One region of the Arthrobacter sp. NPDC056493 genome, then DNA from elsewhere that is predicted to be linked to it. Evidence: riboswitches for the same ligand, from Rfam matches in the RefSeq annotation. Region 1 holds a riboswitch; each other region holds the start of a gene.
What was found. Region 1 has a riboswitch for thiamine pyrophosphate ahead of thiO (glycine oxidase ThiO). Riboswitches for the same ligand answer to the same signal wherever they lie in the genome.

Region 1 (5,304 bases):
GGACGCGGGCTGGCCGGCATGGCCCAGGTCAGCGCCCGCTACTGGCTCGAGACGGACGGGAACCTCGACCTCGATGTGGCCAGCGACCTGATTTACCGTTTAGCTTGGCGCGGAATCTCTCGCTTCCCCAAAGAGACCTAGACTACAACTGAAACTACCTTTGTAATTTCAACCTTGATTGGCTGGGAGGCCTCGCTGTGGAAGTAAAGATCGGCATTCAGAACGTCGGCCGTGAAATTGTGCTGGAATCGGCTCAGGATGCTGACGCTGTGGCTAAAGTAGTGGCCGAGGCCATCGCCAAGGGCAGTGAGCTCCGCCTGAACGACGAGAAGGGCCGCCAGATCATCGTCCCGGCCAACGTGCTGGGCTACGTCGAAATCGGCGCTGAGGAAGTGCGCCGGGTCGGCTTCGGCGCCCTGTAGGCCGAGCCGTGCTGTCCCTCGTGATCGTGCTCCTGGTGACTGCCGCTGCCGGCTTCATCGTCTGGGCCAACGACCGGCGCCACACCAAGTACGGCATCCTCCTGCCGGCCGGTACCGCTGCGGCGGTAGGCATGCTGGCGTGGATCATCTGCATCTGGGCGGGGCTGGGCTACCAGCCGGGCCTGACCTGGATACCGTGGGTCCTTCCCATGGCGGCCGGGACGGCTGCTGCCCTGGCAGTGGCTGTCTACCTGGGCCGCACGCGGGCCAAACAGGACACCCACCGGCTGACGGCAGCGCTGAAGATCTGACCGCCCGGGATTCGGCAGCGTCAGTATTCGCGAACGTCCGGCCCGTGGCCTTCCTCTGTGCACAGGCAGAGCCGGTTTCCCTGGGCATCAGTGACCACCACCCAACTGGGTGCGTGGTCACTGTTCATTAAGGCCCCGGTGGCCGCGGTCTTCTCCAGGGCGGGTGCCGACTCCGCCTTCGAGCGGTGGACGTCCAGGTGCAGGCGGTTGTCGTTGGGGGTCGCGGTCTCCTGGAACCACACACCGGGACCGCGGCCGAAAGGATCCGTGAGGTCCCCGAACCGGCCCTTCCGGTAACCGAGCGCGACGCGCCAGACCTCGGAAATCTCCGCCGCGTCGGCCGTGTCGATGCCGATGTCCACCGACCGGTACAGGCCGGGCTGGGCCTCGGCGCCCGCCGCCGACGCGGCCGCGCTGACCGAGGCCGCGGCTCCGGTGTCCCGCGTGGTCACCTCGCCCCCGACGTCGTGCGAACTGAACCGGATGAACACCCGGTTGTAGCGCCAGTCCAGGTCCGGATGGTGGTCCATGTCCTCTGCCACACGCCCGACGGCGGCGATCAGTTCCAGCGCGGCAGCCGCCGTCGGCGTCTTATAGACGGTGACCAGGCCGCCCAGCCGGTAACGCCAGTCGCTAAGGCCTGCGAGCGCCTCGTCGATCTGGGGTCGGGTGAGGATGTCGTCCTTGGCGGCCACAACTGACTCCTTGGCAGTACCTGCTGAGCCTGCCCCGCCGGGCCGCCAAGGAGATTGGCCGGGGTTTAGAGGAACTCCGCCCGGCCCTCCATGGCCGACGAGGCCAGGGCATGCTCACGGCGCGGGATACGCCCGGCCGCACGCGCCAGCCTACCCGCGACGACTGCGTGTTTGAAGGCCCCGGCCATGAGTGCCGGGTTCTGCGCCCGGGTGACGGCGGTGGCCAGCAGTACGGCGTCGCAGCCCAGTTCCATGGCCAGTGCCGCGTCCGAGGCCGTACCGATTCCTGCATCCAGGACCACGGGGACAGACGCCCGCGACACGATCAGCTCGATGTTGTGCGGATTGAGGATGCCCAGGCCTGTGCCGATCGGTGCTCCCAGCGGCATGACGGCGGAGGCCCCCAGGTTCTCGAGCCGGAGTGCCAGGACGGGGTCGTCGTTGGTGTAGGCGAAGACTTTGAAGCCCCGGTTGACCAGCTGCTCTGTGGCGTCCACGAGCTCCACGGCGTCCGGCAGCAGCGTGTGCTCGTCCGCGATGACCTCGAGCTTGACCCAGTCGGTCTCCAGGGCTTCACGGGCCAGCTCGGCCGTCATGACGGCATCCCGGGCCGTGAAGCAGCCGGCGGTGTTGGGGAGCACGCGGATGTTGTGGTCCACCAGCAGCTGGAAGAGCGAGCCCGTTTCCGCAGGCGAATAGCGCCGCATTGCAACTGTGGTCAGCTGGGTGCCGGACGCGACCAGCGCTGAGCCGAGACCGTCCAGGCTCGGAGCCCCTCCGGTGCCCATGATGAGCCGCGATGTCAGTTCCACCCCGTCAATGACCAGGCTGTCTGCTGTTTCAATCAATGTTTCTGCCATCGTGCTCACCCTCCTTGGACTGCCGTGACTAGTTCGATCTCGTCGCCCTCGGCGAGGGCGGTGCTGTACCACTGGCTGCGGGGCACGACGGCTGCATTGCGCGCCACCGCCACACCGAGTCGCTGGCCGTCGGCGGCCTGCCCGTTGGCGGACAGGCGCCGCCCCGTGATCTGGCTGACGAGCGAGGTGACCGAGGCGCCCTCGCCCACAACCTGATCTATGCCGTTCAGAGTGATGTTCATGCTGGTTCCTTGTTTGGGTCAAATGTGACGTGGATCAAATCAGGCGGGGCTCAAATGTGACAGTGCTGCCACCGGGTCCGGGAGCCCGGGGGAAAACCGGCCCGGCAGGAAGTGGGCCCAGCGCGGGTCCGGAATGCCGTCCATGAGCTGGCGGCAGATCGCTGCCGCCGCCGGGGTCAGCAGGACGCCGTGGCGGAAAAACCCGGTGGCAATGATGAGGCCGGCCACGTCCGTCCCGGGCCCCTGCCCGCGGGCCGGCACCCGGCCGAGCAGCGGCGCGTTGTCGGGTGTGCCCGGCCGCGCCCGCGCGGTGGCTTCGAGGAGCTCGAGCTCGGCGACTGCCGGCAGCAGGACCTGTGCGTCGCGCAGCAACTGGTAGACACCGCCGGCGCTGGTGCCCGGCACGCCGTCCTCGCGCTGCGTGGCGCCGACCACCACCGTGCCGTCCTGGCGCGGCACGATGTAGACCGGAACGCCCCGCACCATACCGCGGACTGTTGCGGTGAGCAGGGGCTGCAGGTGTCCGGGGACCCTGAGCCTGAGGATGTCCCCGTAGACCGGGCGCAGCGGCAGCTGCAGTCCCTCCGGCAGGTTCTGCAGCTGCGCCGCGGCCAGGCCGTTGGCCACCACCGTCTCAGTGGCCCTGACGGTGCCGCCGCCGGCCAGCCGGACCCCGCAGACCCTCCCGCCGTCCCAGAGCAGGCCGGCGGCGTGCTCGCGCACGGCGTAGCCGTCCGCTGCCGCGATCTCCTGGCCATGGCCGGCCAGCTCCGCAGCAACCGCGCGGACCAGCCTGCGGGGATCCACCTGATGGTCTGCCGGGATGTCCAGGGCACAGGAGATCCCGGGGCTGAGCAGCGGCTCCCGTGACCGTGCCTCACGGATGGTCAGCGGTTCAACCTCCAGGCCGTGGGTCCGCTGCACGTCCCGCAGGTCCATCAGGGCGCGCCGGTCGGCGGGACCGGCACCCACCGCAAGGGTCGGCGTCGTCAGGTATCCCGCGTCTTCGCCGGCGCTGAGCGTGGCGGCAAACTCCGGCCACCTGGCGGAGGACTCCAGCATCAGCTCCAGGAGCCCTTCCTCCTGGTAATGCAGTTCGCTGACCGGAGCGAGCATGCCGGCCGCGGCCCAGCTTGCACCGCTGCCGGGCGCTTCATCGATGAGTACCACCGACCGGCCCGAGCGCCGTGCCTCCCAGGCGATGCCGTGGCCCACCACGCCGCCGCCGACGACGGCGACATCTGCCTCAAGACTGGTGGCGGCACATTCCGCGCCACTGATGTCAGGGTTCATGAAAATCCTTCCCTACGCCGGTACTAACCGGATCAGGTCAAGCGGTCGGCTCTGACGCCCTCTCAGCCCTGCGCCTTTTATGACAGCAGTAACGGCTCCCGCGGTACCTGCCCAGTTTAGAGGAACTAAGGTGGTTGCCATGACCCAGCACTCTGCCCACACCGCCGCCCGCCTGTACCTCTGCACCGACGCCCGCAAGGACCGCGGCGACTTTGCGGACTTCGTGGACGCGGCGTTTGCCGGCGGCGTGGACATCATCCAGTTGCGGGACAAGAGCATCGAAGCGGCCGAGGAACTTGAGCTGCTGGAAATCGTCCATGCCGCCGCCCGCAAACACGGACGGCTCTGGGCCGTGAACGACCGTGCCGATATCGCGTCCATCGCCGGCGCTCCGGTGTTCCACATCGGCCAGAAGGACCTGCCGTTGCGCGCCGCCCGGAAGCTGCTGCACGACGCCACCGTGATCGGGCTGTCCACGCACAGCACGGATCAGGTGGACGCCGCCGTCGCCGCCGCCCACGGGCGCAGCGGCCTGGACTATTTCTGCGTGGGTCCGGTGTGGGCCACGCCCACCAAGCCCGGGCGCGCCGCCGTCGGGCTCGATCTGCTGCGCTACGCAGCGGAGGCTGTCCGCACCGCGAACGAGGAACGGGTCGGCGGCCTGCTGCTGCCCTGGTTCGCGATCGGCGGGATCGACCGCACGAATGTGGAGCAGGTCCTGGCGGCCGGAGCCAGCCGGATCGTCGTCGTGCGCGCCATCACCGAGGCGGCAGACCCCACGGCCGCTGCGGAAGAACTGCTCGACGCCCTGGACGCAACGGCGCCGGCAGCCGTTTCCTAGGCGGAGAAACCGCTTAGCCGCTCAGTCCCAGCTGGACCATCCGCCGGGAATGGTGTTCCGCGACGTCGGCAGTGATGCCCCGCACCAGCTCCCGTGCGGTGGCGTCCGTGGCACCGGGTTCCGCCTCGACAAACAGCGCGCTCAGAAAGGCGTTTTCGTGGCCCACACGCTGGGCCTGCGTGATCGCTTCGCCCAGGAGCCGGCGGCCCCACAGCGCAAGCCTGGACGCGAGGCGGGGGTCGTCCGCCAGCGCTCCCCTGAGCCGCTCCCGGAGCACGGCCGTGGCCTCTTCCGACGACTGGATCTGCTGGATGACATCCCGCGTTCCGGCATCCACGAACCGGGCCACCGCCCGGTAGAAATCGGCGGACACGGTGTCCACCACGTACGCCTTCATGAGGGACTCGTACCAGTCCGCCGGGCGGGTCCGTTCGTGGAAATGGTCCACGGCCAACTGGAACGGCAACATCGCATCTTCGACGTCGACGCCCATCTCCGCCAGCTTGGCGCTCACCAGCTCGTAGTGCTGGAATTCGATGACGGCGATCCTGCCGAGCACGGCCCGGTCGTGCAGCGTGGGCGAGTAACGGGCGTCGGAGGACAGCCGTTCGAACGCGGACAGTTCGCCGTACGCCATCAC
Region 2 (5,304 bases), on a different contig from region 1:
GGGCTCCATGAAGAAGATGCTCATGATGATGCCCGGCGCGCAGAACATCCGGCAGCAGCTGGAGCAGTTCGACGAGCGCGAAATCGACCGGGTGGAGGCCATTGTCCGCTCGATGACCCCGCACGAGCGCGTTGCGCCGAAGATCATCAACGGTTCGCGCAGGGCCCGCATCGCCCGCGGCTCGGGCGTGCACGTGTCCGAGGTCAACGGGCTGCTGGAACGCTTCGCCCAGGCCCAGAAGATGATGAAGAAGATGGCCCAGGGCGGCGGCATGCCGGGAATGCCCGGGATGCCCGGCATGGGCGCAGGCGGTGCCCGCAAGGGCGGCAAGAACGCGCCCAAGAAGAAGGCCCGCTCCGGCAATCCTGCCAAGGCGGCACAGGAGCTTCGCGAGGCGGAGGCCCGGCGGGCAGGGGCATCCAAGGCGGTGCCCACCGGAGCTGCCTTCGGCCAGCAGTCCGGCGACTTCGATCCGTCCCAGCTGAACCTGCCGAAGGGCTTCGACAAGTTCATGGGCGGCAATTAGGGCGCTCGGTCATGTCGGCCGGCGCCGATGTCAGACCGCTGCCATAAGGTTGGGTCATGTATAAGCAGCGGGTAGTGTTCGTGCACGGTGCCGGGAATTTCGGCTCAGCGGCGTGGCCGCGCCAGCACGGCATGGCCCTGCAGTACGACGCCCTGTTCCTGCGGCGCCACGGCTTTGACGCCGAGGCCGAACCGCTGGAGACCGACTTCGCCGAGGACGCCCGCATTGTGCTGCGGTCCCTGGCTGATGACGGCCGCGGGGCCGCCGGGGGCCATGTGGTGGCGCATTCGCAGGGCGCCATCGCCGCGATGATGGCCGCCGTCGAACGCCCGGACCTGGTCTTCTCGCTGACGCTCGTGGAACCGGCCTGCCTGTCGCTCACCGCAGAGTTGCCTGCCACCGCCGCGCACCGCGCCCTGATGGAGCCGCTGTTCGAGGTACGGCACCAGCTCGGCGATGACGACTACGAACGCGAGTTCCTGCGCCGCGCCTTCGCCGCTGACACACCGGAGCCCAGCACCCCCGAAGCGAAGCGCGCCGCGCGCCGGCTGCGCCTGCAGGCACCGCCGTGGCAGGCGCCGCTGCAGATCGTGCCGGGAGTACCCACCCTGGTCCTCACCGGCGGCTGGGAGCCGCTGTACGAGGAAATAGCCGGCTACCTGCGCGAGACCGGCGCCGTGCACCGCATCGCTGCGGGCGGGCACCGGCCGCACGACTCACCGGAAGGCGACCGCTACATTCGCGCGTTCATCGCCGAAGTCAGCCGCCGGGACCAGCCGAGGGCCTCCTGACGGACCCAGCGTCTGAGAGACACAGCGTCTGAGAGACACAGCGTCCTGACGGACGTTCCGGGAGCCCGCCCGGCCGGCCCCCAATGCCAGCCGGACAGAACCCGGGGAGCCGTTAGTTGCGCGCCGACTCCGGAAGCCGCAGCTCGGGCAGGTACACCTTTCCGCCCGCAGCGAGGAATTCCTGGCTCTTCTCGCGCATGCCCTCCGCCATTTCGGCGAGGGCGGCCTGGGCTTCGGCCGAGCCGTACTCGTTCCGGATGTCCTGGCTGATCCGCATGGAGCAGAACTTGGGCCCGCACATCGAGCAGAAGTGCGCTGTCTTGGCGGGTTCCGCCGGCAGCGTCTCGTCGTGGAAGGACTCGGCGGTCACCGGGTCGAGCGACAGCGCGAACTGGTCGCGCCACCGGAACTCGAACCGGGCCTTGGACAGTGCATCGTCCCGCTCGTTCGCGCCGGGGTGCCCCTTGGCGAGGTCGGCGGCGTGCGCGGCTATCTTGTATGTGATGACGCCCGTCTTCACGTCATCCTTGTTCGGCAGGCCCAGGTGTTCCTTCGGCGTGACGTAGCAGAGCATGGCCGTGCCGTAGCGGGCGATTTCGGTGGCGCCGATGGCCGAGGTGATGTGGTCGTAGCCGGGGGCCACGTCCGTGACCAGCGGGCCCAGCGTGTAGAAGGGCGCACCCTTGCAGAGTTCCTGCTGGCGCTCAACGTTTTCGCGCACCAGGTGGAACGGGATGTGACCCGGCCCCTCGACCATGACCTGCACGTCGTACTCCCAGGCTCGCTGGGTCAGCTCGGCCAGGGTGTCCAGTTCGGCGAACTGCGCGGCGTCGTTGGCGTCCGCCGTCGCGCCCGGCCGAAGACCGTCACCCAGCGAGAAGGCGACGTCGTACTTGGCGAAGATCTCGCAAAGCTCGTCGAAGTGGGTGTACAGGAAGTTTTCCTGGTGGTGGGCCAGGCACCAGCCGGCCATGATCGAACCACCGCGGGAGACGATGCCGGTGACGCGGTTCGCCGTGAGCGGCACGTAGCGCAGCAGCACGCCGGCGTGGATGGTCATGTAGTCCACACCCTGTTCGCACTGTTCGATGACGGTGTCGCGGAAGATTTCCCAGGTGAGCGCGTTCGCTTCGCCGTTGACCTTTTCCAGGGCCTGGTAAATCGGCACGGTGCCGATCGGCACGGGGGAGTTGCGGATGAGCCACTCACGCGTGGTGTGGATGTCGTCGCCCGTGGACAGGTCCATGACCGTGTCGGCGCCCCACTGGGTGGCCCACTGCAGCTTGTCCACCTCCTCCGCGATGGAGCTGGTGACGGCCGAGTTGCCGATGTTGGCGTTGATCTTCACCAGGAACGCCTTGCCGATGATCATCGGCTCGGATTCCGGGTGGTTGATGTTGGTGGGGATGATGGCCCGTCCGGCGGCGAGTTCGCTCCGGACCAGTTCCACATCGCAGTTTTCGCGGAGGGCCACGAAGCGCATTTCCGGGGTGATGACGCCCTGCCGTGCGTAATGCATCTGCGTGACGGTCTTGCCTTCCGCCGCACGGCGGGGCACCGGCCGGGCGCCCTTCCACTCGGCGGAAGCCGCGCCGCGGCGCACGGCTGACTTGCCGTCGTCGAGCAGGTTCCGTTCGCGTCCGTCGTACGGCTCCGTGTCTTCGCGTGCCGCAATCCATTCCGAGCGGAACGGCGCGAGGCCCACCACCGGATCGCTGCCCGGACCCGCCGTGCGGTAAACCCGTAGCGGTTCGTTCTGGTCGCCGTTCGGTGAAGGCTCAAGGGCGATTTCCGTTACCGGCACCCGCAGGCCCTCGCCTTCGAGATAGGCCAGTGAATGGGATTTCAGCGACTGCGTGACGCTGCCGGCAGCACTACCGGCGGCTTCACTTTGGGCCGCATCAATCTGGGCAGGGATCAGCTGTGATTTCTGGGTGCTCAATTTACTGCTCACTTCCTTCGCCGGCATTACCCGGACAGGTTCAACGGTCGCAGGCTGCGCCAGCCTGATCTCAGCCCCTGCAGGGGCCCCCGTGTGGTCGTAGACGAAGCTACCACAGCTGCGGCTTAGGCTGGTGTCATGGCGCACATCATCGAATTCAGCGGATCCGTGCTCACTGCGGCGGATGAGGAACGCCGCGGGCTCTGGTCCGTGGACGGGAAGCTGACGTTTGATCCGCCGGGCCAGCGGCCGGACGCCGTTCTTGACGGCTGGGTCCTGCCCGGTTTCGCGGACGCCCACTGCCACATCGGATTGGGCCCGGGCGGTGCTGTGGAAGACGACGTGGCCTACGCCCAGGCCGTGACGGACCGCAACGCCGGCACGCTGCTGGTCCGCGACGCCGGGGCCGCCAGCGACACCCGGTGGCTGCAGCAGCGGGCCGACACGCCGCGGATCATCCGGGCCGGCCGGCACGTTGCACGGTCCCGCCGGTACCTGAGGAACTTCGCCGTGGAGGTCGAGCCGGAGGGCCTCGTGGAGGCGGTGCGCAAGCAGGCGCGGGAAGGGGACGGCTGGGTCAAGCTCGTGGGGGACTGGATCGACCGGACCGCCGGCGACCTCGCGCCGTCGTTCCCTGCCGCGGCCGTGCGGGACGCCGTCCGGGCAGCCCACGACGAGGGGGCCAGGGTCACGGCGCACTGCTTCGGGGAGGACACCCTGGATGACATGCTGGACGCCGGCATCGACTGCATCGAGCACGCCACGGGCCTGCTGCCCAGGCACATTCCGCGGCTCGTCGAGCAGCAGGTGCCGATCGTGCCGACACTGATCAACATCGCCACCTTCCCGGACATCGCCGCGCAGGCAGAGCCGAAGTTTCCGCGGTATGCGGAGCACATGCGCTCACTGTGGACCCGCCGTCGGGAGCGCGTCCTCGAAGCGTATGAGGCCGGCGTCGAAATTTACGCGGGAACGGATGCCGGCAGCGTGATCCGCCACGGCCGCATCGCGGACGAAATCCTTGAACTTCACGCCGCCGGACTGCCCGCACCGGCGGCGCTGGACGCGGCATGCTGGCGGGCGCGCCGCTGGCTGGGAGCCGACGGCCTGGCGGAAGGGGCGGCCGCGGACGTGGTGGTCTGCCGGGAGGACCCGCGCACCGTGCCGGAGACCATCCGCAGCCTCACGAATGTGGTGCTCCGGGGAAAGATCGTGCATTAGGAATAAATTGAAGCTTCAAGTAATTTAGAGATGTAGAGGCTGCCGAAACCCGGTGGTCCGGACATTCGGGAGTATTCAATGACAGCAGCAGACAGCAGCCAGGACTTGCTTCCTGCCAACCTCACCATGGGCACCGTCATGCTCAAGGTGGGCGACATGAAGCTCATGACCGATTACTACCAGCGCGCCCTCGGCCTCGACGTCGTCGCCGAGCAGGACGGCGGCCTCTACCTCGGCCGGCTCAAGACGCCCCTGGTGCACCTCGCGCCCGCTCCGGGCCTCAACATTCCCGGCCGGGGCGAGGCCGGCCTCTTCCACACAGCGCTCCTGTTCGAGGACCAGTCCTCGCTGGCCGCCACCATTGCCAGCGCGGCCCAGTACGAGCCGCAGGCCTTCGTGGGCAGCGCCGACCATCTGGTGAGCGAGGCCTTCTATTTCACCGACCCGGAAGGCAACGGGATCGAACTCTACTGGGACCGCCCGCGCGAGGCCTGGTCCTGGGACGGCAAGAACGTAGTCATGGACAGCCTGGCGCTGCCGCCGCAAAAGTACCTCCAGGACCACCTCACGCAGGAGTCTGTGGAAGGCCAGCGAGGCACCGACGCAGGCGTGGGCCACGTTCACCTGCAGGTGGGTGACGTGCAGTCAGCCCATGACTTCTACGTCGGCACCCTGGGATTCGAAAAGACGGCCGGCTGGCACGGCCAGGCGCTCTTTGTGTCGGCCGGCGGCTACCACCACCACATGGCCATGAATGTCTGGAACAGCCGTGGGGCGGGCCCGCGCCGCGACACCCTCGGCCTCGGTGAGGTCCTGATCGAAGT
Region 3 (5,304 bases), on a different contig from region 1:
GCGCCGGGCCATGCCGATGGTCTGCCATTCCTCGGCCATCAGCCCGACCAGCCGCATCGCCGCCAGGGTACCCAGCACGAAACGGTGCGGCAGCCGCGCCTTCTGCGCGAGGGCGTCAGCCAGGTCGGTGGGGTCGGTGCAGCTCATCAGCAGCACCGCGGGCAGGGCGATGGCCAGGCCCCGCAGCAGGAAACCCAGCCCCAGCTGAAGGGAACCTTCGCTCATGGACCAGAGTCCGACGTCGAGCAGTATGCTTCCGCTGTCCGGCGCCAGGATGGAGGTGCTCCAGCCGCCCACGGCGGCAGCCAGGATCAGCGGCCACCCGCGCTGCCAAAGCAGTGAAATCGTCAACCCGGCCAGCGGAAAGACCAGCAGCTCGCACACGAGCGCCACCGAGGCGGACATCCAGTCGATGGACAGCGCCAGGGCAAAGGTGACCAGGAAGACCGCGGCGAATTTGGCCAGCGGATTGGCGCGGGTCAGCACCGCGCGGTTTCCGGCGAGTGTCAGTGCTTCCCTCATGTCGTCGCCTGTTCTGCTGCCGGCCCGGCTGGTCTGGACCCGACGGGTCCGGGTCCGGGCCTGCTGCCGGAGCCCAGCCGCAGCTCGGTGCCGCCGAGCACGTGGGTGAACTCCTCGTCGTGGGTCACGGACACCACGGCCGTGCCGGCGTCGAGCAGTTCGGAAAGGAACGAGGCAAGCTCCGCCCAGGTGTTGGCGTCCTGGCCGAAGGTGGGCTCGTCCAGGACCAGCACCTGCGGGTGCGCGGCCAGGACGGTGGCAACAGAGAGCCGGCGTTTCTCGCCGCCGGACAGGGTGTACGGGTTGGCGTCCACCAGATGGGTGAGCCGCAGGCGCTCCAGCAGCTCGTCGACGCGCTCTTCACCGTGGCCCAGATGGCGCGGCCCGAAGAGCAGCTCGTCCAGGACGCGGCCGGTAACGAACTGGTGCTCGGGCTCCTGGAATACCGTGCCGATCCGGGAGATCAGCTGCTCGGCCTTCCACTTGTAAGGGTCGATGCCCGCGCCGGCGCTCAGCTCAACGGTCGCGGAGACCTTGCCGTCCACGGCCGGCAGCAGCCCGGCGAGGGTCAGCGCAAAGGTGGACTTGCCGGCGCCGTTGGGACCGGTGACGGTCAGCGCCTCACCGGCCCGGACGTGCGCCGTGACGTCCCGCAGAACCGGCTCGGGCGGCACGGAGCGGAAGCCGCGGCGCCGGGGTCGTTCCCGCGAGACGGCGAGCTTTTCAGTGGCCAGAAGTAATTGGCCAGTGGCAAGCCCGCCGGCACTCCCGGAGGCTGGCGCAAGACCGGAGACCCGCAGAACGGTCCCGGCGGAACGGCGCCGCGTTTCGGGAATGTAGCCCGGGACCCACACGCCGGCGGCGGTGAGCATCCCGCGGGCCTGTTCGAGGACCTCGTCCGGCGTCCCGTCGATCAGTACCGCGCCATTCGTGGCGGACCCCGGCTGCAGCACCACAATGCGGTCCACCAGGTCTTTCCACGCGGCAACCCGGTGCTCCACGACCACCAGGGTGGCTCCGGTCTTGTCGAGGCAGCGGCCCACGGCGTCCCGTACTTCCAGGACGCCTGCGGGGTCGAGGTTCGCGGTCGGCTCGTCCAGCAGGATCAGTCCCGGACGCATCGCCAGGATGCCTGCAAGCGCCAGGCGCTGCTTCTGGCCGCCGGACAGGACCGACGTCGGGTGGTTCAGCGGCAGGTGGGACAGTCCGACGTCGTCCAGTGCCTCGTGCACGCGGCGCCAGATCTCGTCGCGGGGTACGGAGAGGTTTTCGGCGCCGAAGGCGACGTCGTCGCCCAGCCGGGAAAGGACCACCTGGGTTTCCGGATCCTGCTGCATGAGGCCGGCGCGGCCGCGCTGTGCACGCGGCGGTGCTCCGTCGATGAGCAGCTCACCGCTCTCGTCAGCATCGTCGCGGTCGGTTGCACCGCCGTCGTCCGCCGGGCTGCCGCCCGAGTCACTGTCCCCCAGCACACCGGCCAGGGCGTGCAGCAGCGTGGACTTGCCGGCCCCGGACGGGCCCAGCAGCAGGACCCGTTCGCCGGGCCGGATGTCCAGGTCCAGGGCGTGGACGGCGGGTTTGGTGCGGCCAGCGTGGCGCCAGCCCCAGCCGCGGGCGTGTACCGCGGCGGGGCGGACGCCGCCGTCGTGTTGTCCGGGCATTAGGAGAAGACGGGCTCCGTGGCTGCCTTGCGGGACGCGAAGGAACTCAGTACGCCGGTCTTGGCCAGGCCGCGGGTGGCGATCCAGGACAGGGCACCGGCGATGACCGCCCCGGAGATGGCACAGAACACGATGTACGCGAGCTTGTCGCCGGAGGTGTAGGCGATGTTCCAGCCCCACGGGGCGAAGGAGTCGTTCAGGCCGCAGAACAGGCCCGCGCCGGCACCCGCAAGCAGCGAAGCCGGGAGGCTGAACTTCCGGTACACCAGGGCGGCGAACACGAGCTCCGCGCCCAGGCCCTGGAGGACACCGGAGATCAGCACCGTGGTGCCGTACTGCGAGCCCATGATGAGCTCGCCGGTGGCCGCCACCGTTTCGCAGAACAGGGCCGCGCCGGGCTTGCGGATGATGAGCATGCCCAGCACCGCCGGGATCATCCAGCCGCCGGCGTACAGGCCGCTCAGGGGCGGGTAGACGGCGTTGACGGGGGTGGAGATGAGGTTGGCGCCCTGGGACCAGGCCCAGAAGATCACGCCGCCGGCAACGGCGATGAGCGCCGCTACCACGATGTCCGCCACGCGCCAGTTGTAACTGGTCTTCTTGATTGCTGCAGTTGTCATAATGGTCCTCCTGAGGAACAGGAGGGGAAAGCGTTCCCCCGGCTGCCGGTGGCTGGGCCACCTGCTGCCGGGCGCTCTGAGAACTCGACTCCCTTGCGCCGGTACTAGCCGGATCAGGTTCGAGGGTCTGCGGCTGTCCGCACTCTCAGCGCCCATCCACGGTTGCGCTGGCAACTGCCTTTGCATCCCGACGGCGGCGCTCCCCTGTCGTGATAAATCTGCCCTTGTGGGCTGGTCCAGTTTACACCTCGGCGGGCCCGGAATCCCGGGGCCGCCGTCACAATCCAGAAGTCTTGCCGCACCGCCGGAACAGCCGCCCGGAGTACATTGGGGCCATGACGCTACAGGACTCCGGCAGCGCTGCCCTGCCCGCCTTTGACCCCGATTCCGCCGAGGACCAGCCGGCGGGATCCCTGGCAGCCCTGATCGGTCAGATCGAGGGTGAAATCGCCGAACTGCAGTTCCCGAGGTTCAGCAAGGACGATGCCCTGGCGCTCGGCCTGGAACTGGTTGAACGCGGCAAGGAGGACCGGCTGCCCATCGCCATCGATATCACCAAGGGCCAACAGGTCCTGTTCCACGTGGCACTCGAGGGTGCCACCCCGGACAACGAGGGCTGGGTCCGGGCCAAGCAGCGGACTGCCGTGCGCTATGAGGAGCCGTCGCTGCTGGTGGGTCTTCGCGGCAGGGCAGGCGGCGGACGGATCGAGGAGAACGCCTGGTTCGACCAGTCCACCTACGCTGCCCACGGCGGAGCCTTCCCCATCTATGTTCGGGATGTGGGAGTGGTGGCCGTGGTCACGGTCTCCGGGCTGCCGCAGAAAGCGGACCACGACCTCGTGGTGCAGGCATTGCGGGAAATCCACCGGTCCATGCGGCAGGGCTAGCGTTTGATGCGGATAGGCTAGGGAAAGACCAGTGTTCACCACGCGAGGAGTTCCGGAATGAGTCTCTTGATCAAACTGCTTGGCACGGGCATCAGCCTGCTGGCAGGGTTCGCCGGCACCAGGGCCGTCGATACCATCTGGGAAAAGGTCACGGGGCAGAAGCCTCCCAAGGGTGACAAGGACGATGTCCCCACGACGCTGCGCACAGCCCTGACATTTGCCCTCGTCTCCGCGTCGGTCAGCGCGGTCATCCAGGTACTGGCCAACCGCGGCACCCAGCGGGCCATCACCCGGTTCGCCAAGACCCAGGACATCGTCTAGGCACCGGCCCACCCGTCAGTCCTCGACCCACTCGAGCAGGTCGCCGGGCTGGCAGCGGAGCACCCTGCACATCGCCTCCAGCGTGCTGAAGCGCACGGCCTTGGCCCGCCCGTTCTTCAGCACGGCCACATTTGCCGGCGTGAGCCCGACCCGGTCGGCGAACTCCCCCACGCTCATCTTTCGTTTGGCCAGTTCGACGTCGATGCGCACCACGATGGGCATCAGATCACTGCTTCCATGTCGGTCCGCAGTGCCGTGGCCTGCCGCAGCAGCGCGCGCATCACCACCATGAGCAGCCCGATGACGGCGCCGCCGACCAGCATCAGCGTCAGCAGCATGGGCACCCCGGGATCATCCGCGTTCAGCACGATGAAGACGAAGACGCCGGCCAGGAGGATCCACGCGGTGAGCACTGCCCACACGATTGCGTCCACCCAGGCCAGGGCCGCCTTGCTGAAGATGCGGTCCCGCCTGACCATGGTGAGCAGTTTCCAGGTGCTCACGATCACCACCTGCACGCAGGCCACCTCCACCACGGCGAAGACCGTCAGCGGCCACCTCAGATACGCATCGGCCGGATTCTGCTCCGCCATGTAGGCAAATTGCCCGGGCAGGGACAGGGTCTGGAACACCACCAGCAGGCCGAAGGCCATGACCAGCAGGACCCGAAGCGCGGTGACCGCCAGGTTTGTCATATTCATGGATCGAGTATCGCTGTTTTACTATCGAATTTCAATCGACTACGACGGCGGGTACCCGCGTCCCTGCTTTCGACGGGCTCAACCAGCGGACTTAGCCGGCGGTGCGGTTACCGCCGTCGTCCCCTTCCGATTCCCGGGCCGCCTTGGCGGCCTTCACCACCACGGCCTCCAGCTCGTCGGTGCTGAGCAGCTCCTTATGGAGGTGCTTGGTGCGGTAGCCGGCGCGTCCCACCATATGGGCAGAGACCGGCACCGTGAGCAGCTGGAAGATCCATGCCACCAGCAGCACCGGCCACACCCACCACGTGCGCAGTTGCAGCCCCACCGCCGCCAGCAGCAGGAACAGACCAAGCACCTGGGGCTTCGTGGCGGCGTGCATGCGGCTCATCAGGTCCGGGAAGCGGAGCAGGCCGATGGCGGCGGCCAGGGACATCAGCGCGCCCACCACCATGAACACAGCCGAAACAGCGTCGATCACGGCATCCACGGCGTTCGGTTCAGGACTCATTGGGCTGCTCCCGCCGGTCTGCCACGAAACGGGCCACTGTTACCGAGCCGATGAACCCGATCACGGACACGGCCACCACCAGCA

Region 2: it holds a riboswitch for thiamine pyrophosphate, as region 1 does, so the genes downstream of both, thiC (phosphomethylpyrimidine synthase ThiC) here and thiO (glycine oxidase ThiO) in region 1, are expected to answer to the same signal.
Region 3: it holds a riboswitch for thiamine pyrophosphate, as region 1 does, so the genes downstream of both, ACFQ50_RS06585 (ECF transporter S component) here and thiO (glycine oxidase ThiO) in region 1, are expected to answer to the same signal.

Annotation. Positions count from the first base shown of each region.
Region 1 is NZ_JBHTSL010000070.1:17,668-22,971, forward strand. Features, by position in the region: gene ACFQ50_RS21305 (TetR/AcrR family transcriptional regulator) at 1-141, shown strand, start outside; gene ACFQ50_RS21310 (DUF3107 domain-containing protein) at 198-422, shown strand; gene ACFQ50_RS21315 (hypothetical protein) at 431-733, shown strand; gene ACFQ50_RS21320 (4a-hydroxytetrahydrobiopterin dehydratase) at 754-1,428, opposite strand; gene ACFQ50_RS21325 (thiazole synthase) at 1,494-2,288, opposite strand; gene thiS (sulfur carrier protein ThiS) at 2,294-2,530, opposite strand; gene thiO (glycine oxidase ThiO) at 2,570-3,823, opposite strand; TPP riboswitch at 3,816-3,935, opposite strand; gene thiE (thiamine phosphate synthase) at 3,963-4,664, shown strand; gene ACFQ50_RS21345 (ferritin-like fold-containing protein) at 4,678-5,304, opposite strand, start outside.
Region 2 is NZ_JBHTSL010000061.1:5,812-11,115, forward strand. Features, by position in the region: gene ffh (signal recognition particle protein) at 1-526, shown strand, start outside; gene ACFQ50_RS19900 (alpha/beta fold hydrolase) at 583-1,317, shown strand; gene thiC (phosphomethylpyrimidine synthase ThiC) at 1,430-3,259, opposite strand; TPP riboswitch at 3,255-3,362, opposite strand; gene ACFQ50_RS19910 (amidohydrolase family protein) at 3,398-4,480, shown strand; gene ACFQ50_RS19915 (VOC family protein) at 4,559-5,304, shown strand, end outside.
Region 3 is NZ_JBHTSL010000010.1:40,845-46,148, reverse strand. Features, by position in the region: gene ACFQ50_RS06595 (energy-coupling factor transporter transmembrane component T family protein) at 1-522, opposite strand, end outside; gene ACFQ50_RS06590 (ABC transporter ATP-binding protein) at 519-2,183, opposite strand; gene ACFQ50_RS06585 (ECF transporter S component) at 2,183-2,803, opposite strand; TPP riboswitch at 2,876-3,019, opposite strand; gene ACFQ50_RS06580 (heme-degrading domain-containing protein) at 3,139-3,690, shown strand; gene ACFQ50_RS06575 (DUF4235 domain-containing protein) at 3,748-4,011, shown strand; gene ACFQ50_RS06570 (helix-turn-helix domain-containing protein) at 4,027-4,233, opposite strand; gene ACFQ50_RS06565 (DUF2975 domain-containing protein) at 4,233-4,712, opposite strand; gene mnhG (monovalent cation/H(+) antiporter subunit G) at 4,804-5,220, opposite strand; gene ACFQ50_RS06555 (monovalent cation/H+ antiporter complex subunit F) at 5,210-5,304, opposite strand, start outside.